Regions from separate parts of the Pseudomonas silesiensis genome, predicted to be linked through region 2. Evidence: riboswitches for the same ligand, from Rfam matches in the RefSeq annotation. Region 2 holds a riboswitch; each other region holds the start of a gene.

Region 1 (6,127 bases), 410 kb from region 2:
GGGTGATAGATCGCGGTGCGCGGCAAGGTCTGCGGCTCGGCCCAGGCGTAGTCGCGATCCAGCCAACGATTGGCGAGGCAGCGAAACAGGTCGAGTGCGTTGGCCATGCCGCCCTGACGCAGGTAATGCCAGAGCCGGTCGCGGTCTTGCGCATCCACGGTGCTCAGGTCGCTGAGTTCCGGATCCGGACGATCATCGCCGGGCACCAGGATCAGCTGCACACCGCGCTCGGACAGCGCCACCAACTGCTCGACGCCATAGCGCCAATAGGCAATGCCGCCGTGCAGTGAAATCAGGATGACCTTGGCGTGACGCAGCACTTCGTCGACATACAGGTCGACCGAGGCGTGATTCTGCACCTGCATCGGATTGGCCAGGCGCACGCTCGGGTAATCGTCCGGCAATTGCTGCGCCGCTTCGGCGAGCAGCGCCAGGCTGGAGTCGCCGCTGCACAGGATCACCAGCTCGGCGGGGGTCTGTCCAAGGTCGGCGATGTTGTCATCCGACACGAAACCGCCGGGCTGGGTCCTGAGCAGGTGCATGGCTTAAACGCTGAGTGCGGCGCGCAATTGCGCTTCGAGCAGTGCCGCGTCCAGTTCCTGGCCAATCAACACCAGGCGCGTGGTGCGAGCTTCATCGGCACCCCACTGACGGTCGAAATGCTTGTCGAAGCGCGTGCCCACGCCCTGGATCAACAGGCGCATCGGCTTGCCCGGGATCGCGGCGAAACCCTTGACGCGCAGGATGCCGTGCTGGACCACCAGTTGGGTCAAGGCATCCAGCAGCAGGCTTTCGTCGGCTTGCGGCAGTTCGATGGAAATCGAATCGAAGGCGTCGTGGTCGTGGTCGTCCTCGCCTTCGTGGTGATGATCATGATGGCTGTGACGGCTGTCGATGTGTTCTTCGGAACCGGCACCGAGGCCGATCAGTACGTCCAGTGGCAGGCGGCCGCTGCTGGCTTCGATGACTTTCACCGCGGGCGGCAGTTCTTCGGCGACTTCCAGGCGCACCCGGGCCAGATCTTCAGGGCTGATCAGATCGGCCTTGTTGAGGATCACCAGGTCGGCGCTGGCCAGTTGGTCGGCGAACAGTTCGTGCAGCGGCGATTCGTGGTCCAGGTTCGGGTCGAGTTTGCGCATGGCGTCGACCTGGTCCGGGAAGGCGGCGAAGGTGCCGGCAGCGACGGCCGGGCTGTCGACTACGGTGATCACCGCGTCAACGGTGCAGGCGCTGCGGATTTCCGGCCACTGGAAGGCTTGCACCAGTGGTTTTGGCAGGGCCAGGCCCGAGGTTTCGATGAGAATGTGATCGAGGTCGCCACGACGGGCCACCAGTTCGCGCATCACCGGGAAGAATTCTTCCTGGACGGTGCAGCACAGGCAGCCGTTGGCCAGTTCGTAGACACGGCCGCTGGCTTCTTCCTCGGTGCAGCCGATGGTGCACTGCTTGAGGATTTCACCGTCGATGCCCAGTTCGCCAAACTCGTTGACGATCACCGCGATGCGACGGCCCTGGGCGTTGTCGAGCATGTGCCGCAGCAAGGTGGTCTTGCCCGAGCCGAGGAAGCCGGTAACGATGGTGACGGGGAGTTTGGCCAGTGTTTTCATTGGATGCCCTTTGGCAAGGTGGCGGGCATACGGGACGACAATCGCAGCGTGCAGGTGCACGCGCGCAAGAGTTCCGCCACCGGATCACCCCGCCCGGTTGTAGTGAGAATCTGTAACGAGGCAGGTCTCCTGGCTGACGGTGTGCCAGTCGTTCGACTGGCGTTTGCTGCGCCTTCCCGCGAACCTGACGGATCAGGGTTTGCAGTGGCGTGGCAGCGAACATCACCGTTCACAGTTGCGGGGGCAGCCGCGGCATCGACCGCGTTCCCTTCTTAGCTTCGGCAGATGCCGAAGAACCTCGAAAGCGCAAGGCTACGCATGGTGTGGGGGCGGGTCAATGTCTTGTGGTCAGCCGTCAGGACACCTTCGCGGGCAAGTCGGATCGCCGCACCGCTCGCTCCTACAAGAGCGCCGCCGACCTGTAGGAGCGAGGCTCGCCCGCGAATGGAGCGCCTCGGTCTCGAATGAGAACCCCTGCCAATTGACGCCCAACCCCCGCCCATGCTCTCCTACACGCCTTGTTACGGGTGCCCTTCACAGGGTGAAACGGGAAACCGGTGAATCATGTGCTTTACTCAAGGCCATGTCAGTCCGGTGCTGCCCCCGCAACGGTAAGCGAGCGAAGCGTCAGATCCACTGTGCCTGCAGTTCGGCATGGGAAGGTGACGCTTACAGGTCCAGGCGACAGCCTGCCCCCTCGTGAGCCCGGAGACCGGCCCGCAACACCCGGTGAACGTTACGTTCACCGCATAACAAACCCGCGGTGGGCGGGCGCTGTTGAGCCTCTGCGCGTCTGGTGCGCAGGGATTTTCCATGCGCTCTATTCACCCGCTGACAGACCAGAGGGAAGCGCCATGTCGATCATCAGCAGCACCGGCAGCAACACAGACAAGAGCACCGCCAGCAGCACCACGACCCTGACTCAACGCCTGACCGCCGCCGCGTGTGCGTCGATCCTTGGCGCGTGCCTTGTGTATTTCGCCGGTTTCTCGCACATCGAGTCGGTGCACAATGCCGCGCACGATACCCGTCACAGCGCCGCCTTCCCGTGCCATTGAGACCTGCCGACATGATCAAGCGTATCGCGCAAACCGCGGGTTTCAGCGGGCTGCTGGCTGCCCTGTTGCTGACCCTGCTGCAAAGTTTCTGGGTTTCGCCGCTGATTATGCAGGCCGAGACCTACGAAAAATCCGAACCGGCGGCTGTTGAAATCCATGAACACGCCGCGGGCGCTGTCGTCGCTCATACCCACGATGCCGAGGCCTGGGAGCCGGAAGACGGCTGGCAGCGCGTGCTGTCGACCACCGGCGGCAACCTGGTGGTCGCAGTCGGTTTCGCGTTGATGCTGGCCGGTCTCTATACCTTGCGCGCCCCGACCAAAACCTCCCAGGGCCTGCTCTGGGGCCTGGCCGGCTATGCGACCTTCGTACTCGCCCCGACCCTGGGCCTGCCGCCTGAGCTGCCGGGAACTGCCGCGGCCGATCTGGCGCAACGACAGATCTGGTGGATCGGCACAGCGGCCTCCACCGCGGCCGGCATCGCCCTGATCGTGTTCAGCCGTCACTGGCTGATGAAGGTCCTGGGCGCCGCGATCCTCGCTGTTCCCCACGTGATAGGCGCGCCACAACCGGAAGTGCACTCGATGCTCGCGCCGCAAGCCCTCGAGTCGCAATTCAAAATCGCTTCGCAGCTGACCAACGTCGCGTTCTGGCTGGCCCTGGGCCTGGTCAGCGCCTGGTTGTTCCGCCGCAAAAGCGATGGCCAATACCAAGCATGACCGATAACAGCGCCGTGCCGACCCTGGTGGTCGGCCTGGGCTGCCAGCGCGGCTGCCCCGTCAGCACGTTGCGCGCATTGCTCGACCAGGCGCTGCAGGCTCATCGAATCGAGCTGAGCCAGGTCAAGGCCCTGGCCAGCATCGACCTGAAGCGCGAAGAACCGGGCCTCATCGAACTGGCCGCGCAGCTCGAGTTGCCGCTGATGTATTTCAGCAGCGAACAGCTGGCCGGTTATCAGCCGCAACTCAGCCACCGTTCGGACATCGCGTTCGAACGCACCGGCTGTTACGGCGTCGCCGAAAGCGCCGCCCTGGCCCTGGCCGAACAACTGGCCCAGGCGCCGGCAAAACTGCTGATTTCGCGACAGAAATATGCCCAGGCCACCCTCGCGTTGGCTGGCGCGGCGTAAAAACCCCGATAATCCCCGCTTTCGATCATGAGCAATCTTCATCTGAAGCCTTGCCCTGGCCCTTTTTCACAGGAACCGACGATGACTGTCTACTTCATTGGCGCAGGTCCCGGCGACCCGGAACTGATCACCGTCAAAGGCCAACGGCTGATTCGCAGCTGCCCGGTGATCATCTATGCCGGCTCCCTGGTGCCCGCCGCCGTGCTCGAAGGCCATCAGGCCGAACAGCTCGTGAACAGCGCCGAACTGCACCTGGAACAGATCATCGAGCTGATCAAGAGCGCCCATGCCAAGGGCCAGGATGTGGCGCGGGTGCACTCCGGCGATCCGAGCCTGTATGGCGCCATTGGCGAGCAGATTCGCTACCTGCGCGAGCTCGACATTGCCTTTGAAATCATTCCCGGCGTGACCGCGACAGCGGCCTGCGCGGCGCTTCTGGGTGCAGAGCTGACCTTGCCGGATGTGTCGCAGAGCGTGATTCTGACCCGTTACGCCGACAAGACAAGCATGCCCGCCGGTGAAGAGCTCGGCAGCCTGGCGCAGCATGGAGCGACCATGGCGGTCCATCTGGGGGTCAATCACCTGCAGAAGATCCTGGTCGAATTGCTGCCCCATTACGGTGCGGACTGTCCGATCGCAGTGATACACCGGGCGACCTGGCCGGACCAGGATTGGGTGGTTGGGACGCTTGAGGATATTGCCGGGAAAGTCGAGGCGAAGGGGTTTCGAAGGACGGCGTTGATTCTGGTGGGTCGGGTGTTGGGGAGCGATCATTTCAGTGAATCATCGCTGTATCGCGCCGGGCATGCGCATTTGTATCGGCCATAGGGAATTTCACCCATAAAAAACGGCGCTCACGGGGCGCCGTTTTTCATGTCGCAGCGAACACCTTAGTAGTAGGCGTTTTCTTTCTGCGTGTGGTCAGTCACGTCGCGAACGCCCTTGAGCTCGGGAACTCGCTCAAGCAGAGTACGCTCGATGCCTTCGCGCAAGGTAACGTCTGCCTGGCCGCATCCCTGGCAGCCGCCGCCGAATTTCAGCACGGCGATGCCATCGTCGACCACATCGATCAGGCTGACCTGACCGCCGTGGCTCGCGAGCCCCGGGTTGATCTCGGTCTGCAGGTAATAGTTGATGCGCTCGTTGATCGGGCTGTCGGCATTCACCATCGGTACTTTGGCGTTTGGCGCCTTGATGGTCAGCTGGCCGCCCATGCGGTCGGTGGCGTAGTCGACTACCGCGTCGTCCAGGAAGGCTTCGCTGAACGAATCGATGTAGGCAGTGAAGCTTTTCAGCCCCAGCGCCGTGTCTTCAGGTTTTTCTTCGCCCGGCTTGCAGTAGGCAATGCAGGTTTCGGCGTACTGGGTGCCAGGCTGGGTGATAAAGACGCGAATGCCGATACCCGGGGTGTTCTGCTTGGAGAGCAGATCGGCCAGATAGTCGTGGGCGGCGTCGGTAATGGTAATAGCGGTCATGGAAACTCCTCGCAGGCTTGGGCGCAGTTTACGCCAATCGAGGCGCCGGACAAAGTCCTAGTATTTTTGTCGGGAAAGTGTAGGCATGGCAACAACATCCAAACGCCGCCCGTAGGAGCCAGGCTTGCCGGCGAACCAGACGCTGCGGTGTATCTGCCATACCGCGTTATCGTTCTTCGCGGGCAAGCCTCGCTCTTACAGTACTGCGGTTGGTAGCGCGCCAACATGAGCCAGATTCATGCAAAACCGCAACATGCTCCAAAACCGCACAGGTTTGCTATCATCCCGGCCCTTCGTCATGGTCTTTTCGAGTAGTCCCAATGTCCGATCGCAGCGTTCGCCTTCAAGCTCTCAAGCACGCCCTCAAAGAGCGCATCCTGATACTCGATGGCGGCATGGGCACGATGATCCAGAGCTACAAGCTCGAGGAGCAGGATTACCGCGGCAAGCGTTTCGCCGACTGGCCGAGTGACGTCAAGGGCAACAACGACCTGTTGATCCTGACCCGCCCGGACGTGATCGGCTCGATCGAAAAGGCCTACCTGGATGCCGGCGCCGACATTCTGGAAACCAACACCTTCAACGCCACCCAGGTGTCCCAGGCCGACTATGGCATGCAAGGCCTGGCGTATGAGTTGAACGTAGAAGGCGCCCGCCTGGCACGCCAGGTGGCGGACGCCAAGACCCTGGAAACACCGGACAAGCCACGTTTCGTCGCCGGCGTGCTCGGCCCTACCAGTCGAACCTGCTCGCTGTCGCCGGACGTGAACAATCCCGGCTATCGCAACGTGACTTTCGATGAGCTGGTGGAAAACTACACCGAGGCCACCAAGGGCCTGATCGAAGGCGGTGCCGACC
Region 2 (6,127 bases):
CCTCTTGTATGATGCCTCGCTTCAAGAATGGCCGCGGATTCAGACTTGCCAATAACCACCGGAGCAACTCCGGCCTGACGCCCTCCGGGCACACATCGCTTTTTCCTGTTTCAACAGCACGGCTCTGCCCCGGAGCGCGCCTGGGTGCCTGTGCCCGGTGTTCGCCTGGCCCGTGCTCGCAATCGTCGAGGAGTTTTCATGGATAGGCTTCACCGGACATCCCGCGAGGGAGCGTCCGCACCACGGTTCACGCACAATCTTCTGGCCCTGGGCCTGCTGCTGGCCCCCACCGCGCAGGCTGCCGACACCGAACTGCCGGCGGTGACCGTGACGGGCGAAGACACCTCCGGCTACCAGGCCCACAGCGCCTCGGTCGGCGGTTTCGACGCGACGCCATTGCTCGATACGCCAGCCTCGATTTCAGTGGTCACCGAAGCCTTGATCAAGGATCGGCAGGCCCGTCTGCTCAGCGAAGTCCTGCAGAACGATGCCTCGGTGGGTGAGAGCTACGCGCCGGTCGGCTACTACGAAAACTTCGTCGTGCGTGGCTTCTCGCTCAACTCCGCCAGCAGCTACAAGATCAACGGCCGCACCATCACCGGCGAGCAGAACGTCGGCCTGGAAAACAAACAGCAGGTGGAATTGCTCAAGGGGCTTTCCGGTTTGCAGAGCGGCGTCAGCGAGCCCGGCGGGCTGGTCAACTACGTGACCAAGCGGCCGGCCAACGTGCGCTCGGTCACTGTCTCCACGGACGACCGTGGCAGCGGTTACCTGGCCACGGATGTGGGCGGATTCTTCGGCAATGAACAGCAATTCGGGTTACGCGCCAACGTGGCCCATGAAGAGCTGCATTCCTATGTCGAGCACACTAATGGCCAGCGCGACTTCGCCTCCCTGGCCTTCGACTGGAACATCAGCCCCGATGCCCTGCTGCAACTGGATGCCGAGTACCAGACCAGGGAACAACGCTCGGCGCCGGGCTATCAATTGCTTGGCGGCACCCGCCTGCCACACCATACCTCGCCGAAAAAACTGCTGGCACACCAGAGCGGCTCGAACCCCGTCACCACTGATGCGCTGAACCTCAACGGCAACTTCGAATATCGCTTCAGCGATACCTGGAAAGGCACTATCAGCGCCTCGCGCAGCCGGGTGGTGATCGATGACTACAGCGCGTTCGCCTGGGGTTGCTACGGTTCCGCCAGTTGCGCCAGCGCCGCGGTGCCCAACTACTTCAGCCCCGAGGGCGACTACGACCTCTACGACTTCCGCAGCCCGGACGATACCCGTCGCAATGACGAGGTCCAGGCTGCCTTCACTGGCGCCTTCGACACCGTTGGCCTCGGTCACGAACTGAGCGTAGGCGCCAGCGCGTTTCGCCGCGTGGTGGATAAACGCGACACCATCAACGTGATGATCGGCAGCGCCAATATCGATAGCGAACCAGCGGATTTCGCACGCTACGACGGTCCGCTCAACGATTCCTACCGTCGCCTGGACAGCCGCCAGTACGGGCTGTTCTTCAATGACCGGATCAGCTTCAACGAACAATGGCAGACCGTGCTCGGCGGGCGTGAGGTGCGCCTGGATGAAGAGACCTTCGACAGCCAGGGCGAGACTACCCGGCACACCCAACGCTATGTGTTCCTGCCCCAGGCCGCGCTGATCTACAAGCCGCTGCACAACCTGGCGCTGTACACCCGCTACAGCAAGGGTTTGTCCCTGGGCGGCGAAGCGGCGTGGTTCACCACCAACGCCTTTGAAATCCTCGCGCCAACCGTGTCCCGGCAGATCGAGGCGGGCATCAAGTACGACTGGCAGCGCATCAGCCTGGCCGCGGCGCTGTTCCAGATCCGCCAGGCGTACCAGTACTCCCGACCCAATGACGACGGCACGTTCACCTTCACCCAGCAGGGCGAACAGAAGAACACCGGCCTGGAACTTTCTGCCAACGGCTGGGCCAGCCAGCGCCTGCAGATCGCCGCCAGTGTCGCGGCGATCCGCGCCCGGGTCAGCGACAGCGGCACGCCGGCCTATGAAGGTCATCAGGCAATCAATGTGCCGACGCTGCGTGCAAACCTCCAGGGCGACTACGCCCTGCCCGGGATCGATGGCCTGGCCCTGCTCGGCGGGGTGCAATACAGCGCCAGCAAATACGCCAATCGCCAAGGCGGAGTAGAGACCGGCGCCTACGCCATTTTCAACGTCGGCAGCCGCTACAGCACCCGCATCGACGGTTACGACACGGTGTTCCGCCTGACCGTGGACAACCTGTTCGACAAGCGCTACTGGCGTGACGCCGGCGAATACCTGGGCGACGGCTACCTGTTCCAGGGTGCGCCGCTGACGGCCCGGTTGAGCGCCTCCATTAACTTCTGATGATTGCGCCACCTATCGTTCCAGGAGCCATATCGAGCAGGTGCCCGGCGTTGGGGACGGTATGGAACCCGGACTGAGGAGGATGCCTGGCGAACAGTCGAGCGTCCCCCTCGGCACCCGAGAAAAAATACTGGACCATTGAACGGCATGATCGACTACCATGCCGGCCGCCGGTTTCCACATGGGATTAATAGGGAATCCGAGATGCCCGACACGGCATCAATCGGAACTGCCCCCGCAACTGTAGGTGCTGAGCCTGCTCCTGAAATGACCACTGGGATCACTCCCGGGAAGGCTGGAGCCAGGCGTCGACGCATCAGTCAGGAGACCTGCCGGCCAAGCAAATCACTAACCGGCGGGGTGTCCGGGAAGGACATCCTTGCGCCGTGCGTCACGTTCAGTGAGCGCCACGTCAGTGCTTTATTGGCAGCGTTCGATGATGTGTTTCCAGTCCGTACCCCTGCCCCGAGTACGGTCCACTGGAGATTGCGTCATGCTGCTGTCACGCCTTGCCACCCTCGTCACGGCGCTGGGTCTGTCCACCCTCGCCCACGCGGCCCCGACCCACTACCCCCTGACGGTCGAGAACTGCGGCAGCACCCTGACCTTCGAGCAGGCACCGAGCCGCGCCGTGACCATCGGCCAGGCCGGCACCGAAATGCTCTTCGCCCTGGGGCTTGGCAACACGCTGGTCGGCACGTCGCTGTGGTTCAACGAGGTGCTGGCCCAATACAAGACAGCGAACGACCCGATCCCGCGCCTGGCCGATAACGAGCCGAGCTTCGAGGCGGTCATCGGCAAACGCCCGCAACTGGTGGCGGTAGAACTGGAGTGGATGGTCGGCCCGCAAGGCGTGGTCGGTACCCGCGAGCAGTTTCACGAGCTGCAGATCCCGACCTACCTGATGCCCTCCGACTGCGAAGCCAAAGACAACCTGGTCGGTGCCGACGGCACGCGGCTGGAGGCGTTTCGCATCGACAGCATTTACAAAAGCATCAGCCAACTGGCGGAGATTTTCGATGTGCAGGAACGTGGCCGGCAGTTGAACGACGAACTCAAGGCCAGCCTGGCGAGGTCTGTCGCCACGGTGCAGGACAAGGACCTGAAGCACACCAGCGCGCTGTTCTGGTTCTCCAGTGCCAGCCTGGATATCGACCCTTATGTCGCCGGGCACAAGGGCATTCCCGACTTCATGCTCAACACCCTGGGTGTGCGTAACGTGGTGCAATCGGACGAAGAATGGCCGACCGTCGGCTGGGAAACCATCGCCAAGGCTAACCCGACGTTTCTGGTCATCGCGCGCATGGATCGCCGACGCTTCCCCGCTGACGACCACCTCAAGAAACTGGCCTTCCTGCGCAGCGACCCGGTGACCCGCAACATGGACGCGGTGAAAAACAACCGCATCATCATCCTCGACGCCATGGCCATGCAGGCCAGCGTCAGAATGTTCGACGGTCTGGCCACCCTGGCATCCGCCATCGACGGCTATGACCTGCCGAAATGATCAGGACGTTGATTCGCACATTGCTGGCCGCCATGACGCTGCTGCTGGCCATCATTGCCGGCGTGGCCATCGGTGAAACGCCCATCGATCCGGCTGTGGTATTCCAGGTGCTGGCCAACAAACTGTGGGCTGCCGGCCATGTCCTCGACCCGATCGACGAAGGCATCGTCTGGAATTATCGCCTGACCCGCGCGCTGGTGGCGGCGGCCTGCGGGGCGGGCCTGGCCACGTGCGGGGTGGTCCTGCAATCGCTGTTGCGCAATCCGTTGGCCGATCCTTACCTGCTGGGTATCTCCGCCGGCGCCTCGACGGGCGCGGTACTGGTGGCGTTGCTGGGGCTGGGGGCGGGCCTGATTTCGCTGTCGGTCGGGGCGTTTGCCGGGGCTGTTGCCGCCTTCGCCCTGGTGGTATTGCTGGCCCGTGCCAGCGGCTCACCCGGCGGCACCGGGCAAATCATCCTCGCGGGGATTGCCGGTTCGCAGCTATTCAATGCGCTCACGGCGTTCCTGATCACCAAGTCGGCCAGTTCCGAGCAGGCCCGGGGCATCATGTTCTGGTTGCTGGGCAATCTCAGCGGGGTGCGCTGGCCGTCGGTGTGGCTGGCCGTCCCGGTGGCAGTGGCCGGTCTTGCCGTTTGCCTGTGGCATCGGCGGGCGCTGGACGCCTTCACCTTTGGTGCCGACTCCGCCGCTTCGCTCGGCATCCCGGTACGCCGGGTGCAATTGCTGCTGATCAGCTGCGCCGCCCTGGTGACGGCCGTGATGGTCTCGATTGTCGGCTCCATCGGCTTCGTCGGGCTGGTCATTCCCCATGCCGTGCGACTGCTGCTGGGCACCCGCCATGCGCGCCTGCTGCCGGCCAGTGCGCTGGGCGGTGCGCTGTTTCTGATCGCCGCCGATGTGCTGTCGCGAACCCTGATCAAAGGCCAGGTGATCCCGGTCGGGGTCATCACGGCATTGGTCGGCGCGCCGGTGTTCGCGTTGATCCTGATCGGCCGGAGGAATGCCCGATGAATGCCGCCCACCCGGTTATCGGCGATTGCGTGCTGAGTTGTTCCGGCCTCGGGTTCCAGGTTCGCGACGCCCAATTGCTGCACGATATCTACTTGGACGTGCGCCGAGGCGAGACCCTGGGCCTCGTCGGGCCCAACGGCTCGGGCAAATCCACGCTGCTCAAACTGCTGGCTGGCGTGCGCGCCCCCAGCCAGGGGGACATCCACCTCAACGGCCAGCGCCTCAAGACGCTGGCGCGGCGAACCGTTGCGCAAACCCTGGCGGTGGTCGAGCAACAGGCTGACACGCTGGATGCCATCAATGTGTTCGATGCCGTGGCGCTGGGCCGGACGCCCTGGCTGTCGGCCTTGAGTCCGTGGTCGAACGAGGATGCCGCCATCGTCCAGCAGGCACTGTGCGACGTCGATGCGGCGCACCTGAAAGACCGGACCTGGCACAGCCTGTCCGGCGGCGAACGCCAGCGTGTCCACATCGCCCGCGCCCTGGCCCAACGCCCGCAGATACTGTTGCTGGACGAACCGACCAATCACCTGGACATCCAACACCAACTCGCGATCCTGAACGTGGTGCAGGCGCTGCCAGTGACAACATTGATCGCCCTGCATGACCTGAATCAGGCGCTGAGCTGCGATCGTCTGGCGGTACTGGAACGGGGGCGACTGGTGGCCCTCGGAAAGCCGCTTGAGGTGCTGACCCCGCAGCGCTTGCAGGATACGTTTGGCGTGCACGCGCATTATCTGACCGACCCTTTTGACGGCGCGCCTATTCTGCGGTTTCGTTCTGTTTGAGCGGTCGATGTAGAATCAACCCCGTATCACCCTGCTAAAAGGCGCAAGCCCCCCAGCTCATCACCCTTCAACAAGAGATCCTCATGGCAAACCAAGACATCACCTTCGTACCCGATCCCGACGCGGACTCCATCTCCTCCGACGTCGCCGGTTTCGGCGGAATCCTGGTCTCCACCCAGATCCCCACCCGTGCCGACGGCAGCCTGGAACTCGGCGGCATCATCGAGCAAAGCGAATGCACACTGCAGGCACTCAAGGTCGCGCTGGAGCGCGCCGGCAGTTCCATGGACCGGGTCCTGCACCTGACCATCTACCTCACCGACATGGCCGACCGCGCCGCCTTCAACGAGGTCTACCAGCGCTTCTTCGCCAAGCCGTGGCCAGTGCGCGCCGCCGTTGGCGTGGCCTCACTGGCAGTGGAAGGCATGCGGGTCGAAGTC
Region 3 (6,127 bases), 2.5 Mb from region 2:
CCGCCGCCGAAGACGTACTGTTTCGTGCGCTCGGCCTCGTCGGCACGCCCTATCGGTGGGGCGGCAATACGCCAGATTCGGGCTTTGATTGCAGCGGGCTGATCGGCTACGTCTACCGCGATGTTGCCGGTATTGCCTTGCCGCGCACGACGCGCGAGATGATCGGCATGCAAGCGGCCAGTGTCGGCAAGGAAGGCCTGCAGACCGGTGACCTGTTGTTCTTTGCCACCAATGGCGGCTCCCAGGTCAGCCACGCCGGGATCTATGTCGGTGAAGGTCGCTTTGTCCATGCGCCGGCCACGGGCGGTACGGTCAAGCTCGACAGCTTGTCCAAGTCCTATTGGCAGAAAGCCTACCTGAGCGCCAAGCGTGTGTTACAACCAGAGCATCTGGCCCATAACCCATAGATAGCTTGAAGAATCTGGTCATGACCGCTCGCACGCTCAATCTCGATGATTCCCTGTATCAATACCTGCTCGACGTCTCCCTCAGGGAGACGCCGCTGCTCAAGCGCTTGCGTGATGAAACCCAGGCGCTGCCCATGGCGCGCTGGCAGGTGGCGCCGGAACAGGGGCAATTCCTTGCGTTGCTGGTGAAACTCACCGGCGCCAGGCGTGTGCTGGAAGTAGGTACCTTCACCGGTTACAGCGCCTTGTGCATGGCGGCGGCATTGCCGGATGACGGTTCGCTGATCTGCTGCGACATCCCCGGCGACTACAACGCGACCGCGCGCCGTTACTGGCAGGAGGCGGGTCTGGCGCAGCGGATCGATCTGCGGTTGGCGCCAGCGCTGGAAACCCTGGCCCAGCTGGATCAGCCAGGACAGTTCGACCTGGTCTTCATCGATGCCGACAAAGCCAATTACCCAAGCTATCTGGAGCATGCGCTGCGCTTGCTGCGGGTCGGTGGGCTGGCGGTGTTCGATAACACCCTGTGGAGCGGGCGGGTGCTCGAGGACAATCCTGAAAGCGCCGATACCCGCGCCATCCAAGGGCTCAATCGGGCCTTGAAGGATGACGTGCGGGTGGATTTGTCGTTGTTGCCGCTTGGTGATGGGTTGACCTTGTGCCGCAAGCGCTAGGCGGGCGATTTTTGAGTGGCCTTGCTGGCCCCATCGCGAGCAAGCTCGCTCCCAGAGTCGACTGGGTTGTTTGATCAAAATGCGATCCCCTGTGGGAGCGAGCTTGCTCGCGATGGGGCCAGCACAGTCAACATCGATGTTGCCTGGTCCACTGCCATCGTCGGATCGCCGCCCGGAGCAGGCTCGCTCCCACAGGTGCTGTGTGTGTCCCGTAAGTGATGGGTATTGCAGCTATTTAGTCGCCGACACCCGCCACACCTTGTTCCCCACATCATCCGCCACCAGCAAACCGCCCTGCCGATCGATCACCACCCCCACCGGCCGACCCATGGCTTTTTCATCGTCGGTGAGGAACCCGGTGAGCACATCGACCGGCTGCCCGACCGGTTTGCCCGCGCTGAATGGCACGAAAATCACTTTATAGCCACTGTGCGGGTCGCGGTTCCATGAGCCATGCTGGCCGATGAAGGCGCCTTCCTTGAACTGCGTCGGCAGGGTGTTGCCTTCGGCAAAGGTCAGGCCCAGCGATGCCGTGTGCGGGCCGACCGCGTAGTCTGGCGCAATGGCCTTGGCCACCAGGTCCGGATTCTGCGGGGTCACGCGCGCATCGACGTGTTGTCCGTAATAGCTGTAAGGCCAGCCGTAGAACCCGCCGTCCTTCACTGAAGTGATGTAGTCCGGTACCAGGTCGCTGCCGATTTCGTCACGCTCATTGACGGCGGTCCACAGCGCTCCACTCTGGGGTTCCCAGGCCAGGCCGTTGGGATTGCGGATCCCCGAAGCAAAGATCCGATGGTTGCCGGTGGCGCGGTCCACTTCCCAGATCGCCGCGCGACCTTCTTCCTGGTCCATGCCGTTTTCGGCGACATTGCTGTTGGAACCCACCGTCACGTATAGCTTGCTCCCGTCCTTGCTGGCGATGACGTTTTTGGTCCAATGATGATTGAGCGTGCCGCCCGGCAGATCGACCACTTTGATCGGGGGCGACTTGATCGCCGTCTCGCCCTCTTCGTAGTGGAACCGCAGCAAGCGGTCGGTATCGGCAACGTACAGGTCAGTGCCGACCAGGGTCATGCCGAACGGCGAATTGAGGTTTTCCAGGAACACCGTCCGGGTTTCGGCAATGCCATCGTGGTCCTTGTCTCGCAGCAACGTGATGCGGTTCGGGCTCGGTACGCCAGCACCGGCACGGCCCATGACTTTCTTCATGACCCAGCCTTTGACGCCTTTGCCGTCATCGGGCTTCGGTGGCGCGTTGGTTTCAGCGACCAGCACGTCGCCGTTGGGCAATACATACAGCCAGCGCGGGTGATCGAGGCCTTCGGCAAAGGCGGCAACCTGAGTCCCCGTCGCGGCGACGGGTTTCGCGCCGTCTGGCCAGCCGATCGCCGGGGCGACGTTCACCGTCGGGATCAGGGTCTTGTTCGGTTCCGGCAGCCTGGGCGACGGTCCGGTGCCGTCCATGACTTGCAGGCTGGAGGTTTCACCGCAGGCGGCGAGTCCACCGGCGAACGCGATGACGAGAACGAGCTGGGGATTGCGCATGCTGATCTTCCCTATGGACGCAGTGATACAAACATAGAGAAGCCCAGAGGCGCGATGGTTCAACCGGTCAGCGGGGCTCTTTCTCAATTGACGCTCCACCCCCAACCCTCTAACCTTCGCGGCTTGTTTCAGGTGCTCTGTGGCCATGGCCGACAGAGTGAAACAGGGAAGTCGGTGAATGACGGTCTTCGAAGGATGAAGCGTCATGATCCCGACGCTGCCCCCGCAACGGTAAATGAGTGAAGACTGCGCCTTGAGCCACTGTGTCGAAGCCGACATGGGAAGGCGCGCAGTTCGGCCAGCGCCGCTCATGAGCCCGGAGACCGGCCTGATCCATCCAGCGGCATCACGGTGGGCGATGCCAGGCTTTTTGCCGTCTATTCTTGTGCCTGCCCGCCGTTATCCAGCCCCAACGGAGAGCTCCCCCATGACTGATACCCCCGATCGTGATGAACGTCACCTGGCGCGCATGCTGCGCAAGAAAGCCGTGATCGATGAACGCATCGCCAATTCCCCGAACGAATGCGGCCTGCTGCTGGTGCTGACCGGCAACGGCAAAGGCAAGAGCAGTTCGGCCTTTGGCATGCTCGCCCGCTCCCTGGGCCATGGCATGCAGTGTGGCGTGGTGCAGTTCATCAAGGGCCGCAACAGCACCGGCGAAGAATTGTTCTTCCGCCGTTTTCCGGAGCAAGTGCGGTTTCATGTGATGGGCGAGGGCTTCACCTGGGAAACCCAGGACCGTCAGCGTGATATCGCGGCCGCCGAAGCCGCCTGGGCCGTGTCCCGGGAACTGCTGAGCGATCCGTCCATCGGCCTGGTGGTACTCGATGAGTTGAACATCGCCCTCAAGCACGGTTATCTCGACCTCGATCAGGTGCTCAGCGACTTGCAGGCGCGTCCGCCGATGCAGCATGTGGTGGTCACCGGTCGCGGTGCCAAACCGGAAATGATCGAACTGGCCGACACCGTGACCGAAATGGGCGTGATCAAACACGCGTTCCAGGCCGGTATCAAGGCGCAAAAAGGCGTCGAATTGTGAGTCAGCCACGTCATTGCCCGGCGGTCTTGATTGCCGCGCCGGCCTCCGGTCAGGGCAAGACCACCGTCACCGCTGCGCTGGCCCGGTTGCACCGCAATCAGGGGCGCAAGGTGCGGGTCTTCAAATGCGGTCCGGACTTCCTCGACCCGATGATTCTCGAGCGCGCCAGCGGTGCGCCGGTGTATCAACTGGACATGTGGATGGTCGGCGAGCAGGAAAGTCGTCGACTGTTGTGGGAAGCCGCAGGTGAAGCCGACCTGATCCTGATCGAAGGGGTCATGGGGCTGTTCGACGGTACACCGTCCAGCGCCGACCTGGCGCGGCACTTCGGTGTGCCGGTGCTGGGTGTGATCGACGGCACTGCCATGGCCCAGACCTTTGGCGCGCTGGCCCTGGGGCTGGCGCGCTATCAGCCGGACTTGCCGTTTGCCGGTGTGCTGGCCAACCGCGTGGGCACCTTGCGCCATGCGCAATTGCTCGAAGGCAGCCTGACTGAAGGCTTGCGCTGGTATGGCGCCTTGTCCCGGGAGACCGGGATCGAGCTGCCGAGCCGTCATTTGGGGCTGGTCCAGGCCAGCGAGTTGAACGATCTCGATCTGCGCCTCGACGCAGCGGCCGATGCCCTGGCCAGCAGTTGCGAGGTGGCGTTGCCACCGGCCGTGGAATTCGCCGCACCCGATGTGATCGCTGCCGAGCCGTTGTTGGCCGGCGTGCGGATCGCCGTGGCCCGCGACGAAGCCTTTGCCTTCACCTATGGCGCGAGCCTGGATCTGCTGCGCGCCATGGGCGCCGAGTTACTGTTTTTCTCGCCGATCCGGGATGCCGGATTGCCGCAGGCGGACAGTCTCTACCTGCCGGGCGGTTATCCGGAATTGCACCATGTGGCGCTGTCACGGAACACATCGATGCTCGACGCGATTCGCGCTCACCATGGGGCGGGCAAACCGTTGCTGGCCGAGTGCGGTGGCATGTTGTATCTGCTGGATTCGTTGACCGATGTCGAAGGCACCCGTGCCGAATTGGTCGGCTTGTTGGCCGGGGATGCGGTGATGCAAAAGCGTCTGGCTGCGTTGGCTTTGCAGGCGGTTGAACTGCCGGAAGGTTTGCTGCGTGGGCACACTTATCATCATTCGTTGACCAGCACCGGGCTTGAGCCGATTGCCCGTGGGCTGAGCCCGAATGGCGGGCGTGGGGCGGAGGCGGTTTATCGTCAGGGGCGGATGACAGCCTCTTATGTGCATTTTTATTTTCCGTCGAATCCGACTGCTGTAGCCGCACTGTTCGCGCCTGACCGTGAGGACGCCTTCGCGAGCAAGCCCGCTCCCACACTGGACCGCGTCGTACCAGAGACCTCATGGGCACCGCTATCAAATGTGGGAGCGGGCTTGCTCGCGAAGAGGCCATGACTGACAACGCATTTACCGAAGCCGAACGCGAAGCGGTCTACCGTGTGATCGCCGAACGCCGCGACATGCGCCACTTCACCGGCGGCACCGTCGCGCCCGAACTACTGCGGCGCCTGCTGGAAGCCGCCCACCAGGCCCCGAGCGTGGGCCTGATGCAGCCCTGGCGCTTCATTCGCATCAGCGACCGTGCCCTGCGCGGCAAAATCCAGCAGTTGGTGGAAGAAGAACGCATCCGCACCGCCGAAGCCCTCGGCGAGCGCAGCGACGAATTCATGAAGCTCAAGGTAGAAGGCATCAACGACTGCGCCGAAGTACTGGTCGCTGCCCTGATGGATGATCGCGACCGGCATATCTTCGGCCGCCGCACCTTGCCGGAAATGGACATGGCCTCCTTGTCCTGCGCCATCCAGAACCTGTGGCTGGCGTCCCGCGCCGAAGGACTGGGCATGGGTTGGGTCTCGTTGTTCGAGCCGCAAGCCTTGGCCGACTTGCTGGAAATGCCCGTTGGCGCCAAGCCGTTGGCCGTGCTGTGCCTGGGGCCGGTCCAGGAATTTTATCCAGCGCCGATGCTGGTACTCGAAGGCTGGGCGCAGGCGCGTCCGCTCGGCGAATTGCTGTATGAAAATTATTGGGGAGTGAGTCAATGAGTGTGGCGTTATTGAGTGTCGCCGCGGTGGCGCTGGATGCGCTGCTGGGTGAACCCAAACGCTGGCATCCGCTGGTGGCATTCGGCCGTTTTGCCGACCGCATCGAGCAACGTTTCAACAGCGAAGGTCGCGGCTGGCGCAGTCACGGCGTCACCGCGTGGTTCATCGCGGTCGTGCCGTTGACCTTGCTGGCCACGGCGTTTTCCTGGGCGCCTTATGTCGGCTGGATCGTCGACATTCTCGCGCTTTATTGCGCCCTCGGAATGCGCAGCCTCGGCGAACACGTCGAGCCGGTGGCCAAGGCCCTGCGCAGCGATGATATTGAAGAAGCGCGCAAACGCGTGGGGTACCTGGTCAGCCGCCAGACCAGCGAACTGGATAAAACCGAAGTCGCCCGCGCTGCCACCGA

Evidence for each region. Region 2 has a riboswitch for cobalamin ahead of PMA3_RS10525 (ABC transporter substrate-binding protein). Riboswitches for the same ligand answer to the same signal wherever they lie in the genome.
Region 1: another riboswitch for cobalamin. It lies ahead of PMA3_RS12265 (CbtB domain-containing protein); the one in region 2 lies ahead of PMA3_RS10525 (ABC transporter substrate-binding protein).
Region 3: another riboswitch for cobalamin. It lies ahead of cobO (cob(I)yrinic acid a,c-diamide adenosyltransferase); the one in region 2 lies ahead of PMA3_RS10525 (ABC transporter substrate-binding protein).

What each region holds. Positions count from the first base shown of each region.
Region 1 is NZ_CP014870.1:2,713,492-2,719,618, reverse strand. It holds gene cobN (cobaltochelatase subunit CobN) at 1-542, opposite strand, end outside; gene cobW (cobalamin biosynthesis protein CobW) at 546-1,607, opposite strand; cobalamin riboswitch at 1,710-1,923, opposite strand; cobalamin riboswitch at 2,116-2,342, shown strand; gene PMA3_RS12265 (CbtB domain-containing protein) at 2,462-2,665, shown strand; gene PMA3_RS12260 (CbtA family protein) at 2,677-3,384, shown strand; gene PMA3_RS12255 (cobalamin biosynthesis protein) at 3,381-3,794, shown strand; gene cobM (precorrin-4 C(11)-methyltransferase) at 3,876-4,622, shown strand; gene nfuA (Fe-S biogenesis protein NfuA) at 4,685-5,269, opposite strand; gene metH (methionine synthase) at 5,590-6,127, shown strand, end outside.
Region 2 is NZ_CP014870.1:2,301,854-2,307,980, reverse strand. It holds gene PMA3_RS10530 (TonB-dependent siderophore receptor) at 199-2,379, shown strand; cobalamin riboswitch at 2,534-2,730, shown strand; gene PMA3_RS10525 (ABC transporter substrate-binding protein) at 2,873-3,886, shown strand; gene PMA3_RS10520 (FecCD family ABC transporter permease) at 3,883-4,899, shown strand; gene PMA3_RS10515 (ABC transporter ATP-binding protein) at 4,896-5,687, shown strand; gene PMA3_RS10510 (RidA family protein) at 5,771-6,127, shown strand, end outside.
Region 3 is NZ_CP014870.1:4,797,726-4,803,852, reverse strand. It holds gene PMA3_RS21145 (C40 family peptidase) at 1-407, shown strand, start outside; gene PMA3_RS21140 (O-methyltransferase) at 428-1,081, shown strand; gene PMA3_RS21135 (PQQ-dependent sugar dehydrogenase) at 1,313-2,626, opposite strand; cobalamin riboswitch at 2,740-2,972, shown strand; gene cobO (cob(I)yrinic acid a,c-diamide adenosyltransferase) at 3,054-3,665, shown strand; gene PMA3_RS21125 (cobyrinic acid a,c-diamide synthase CobB) at 3,662-5,071, shown strand; gene bluB (5,6-dimethylbenzimidazole synthase) at 5,068-5,718, shown strand; gene cbiB (adenosylcobinamide-phosphate synthase CbiB) at 5,715-6,127, shown strand, end outside.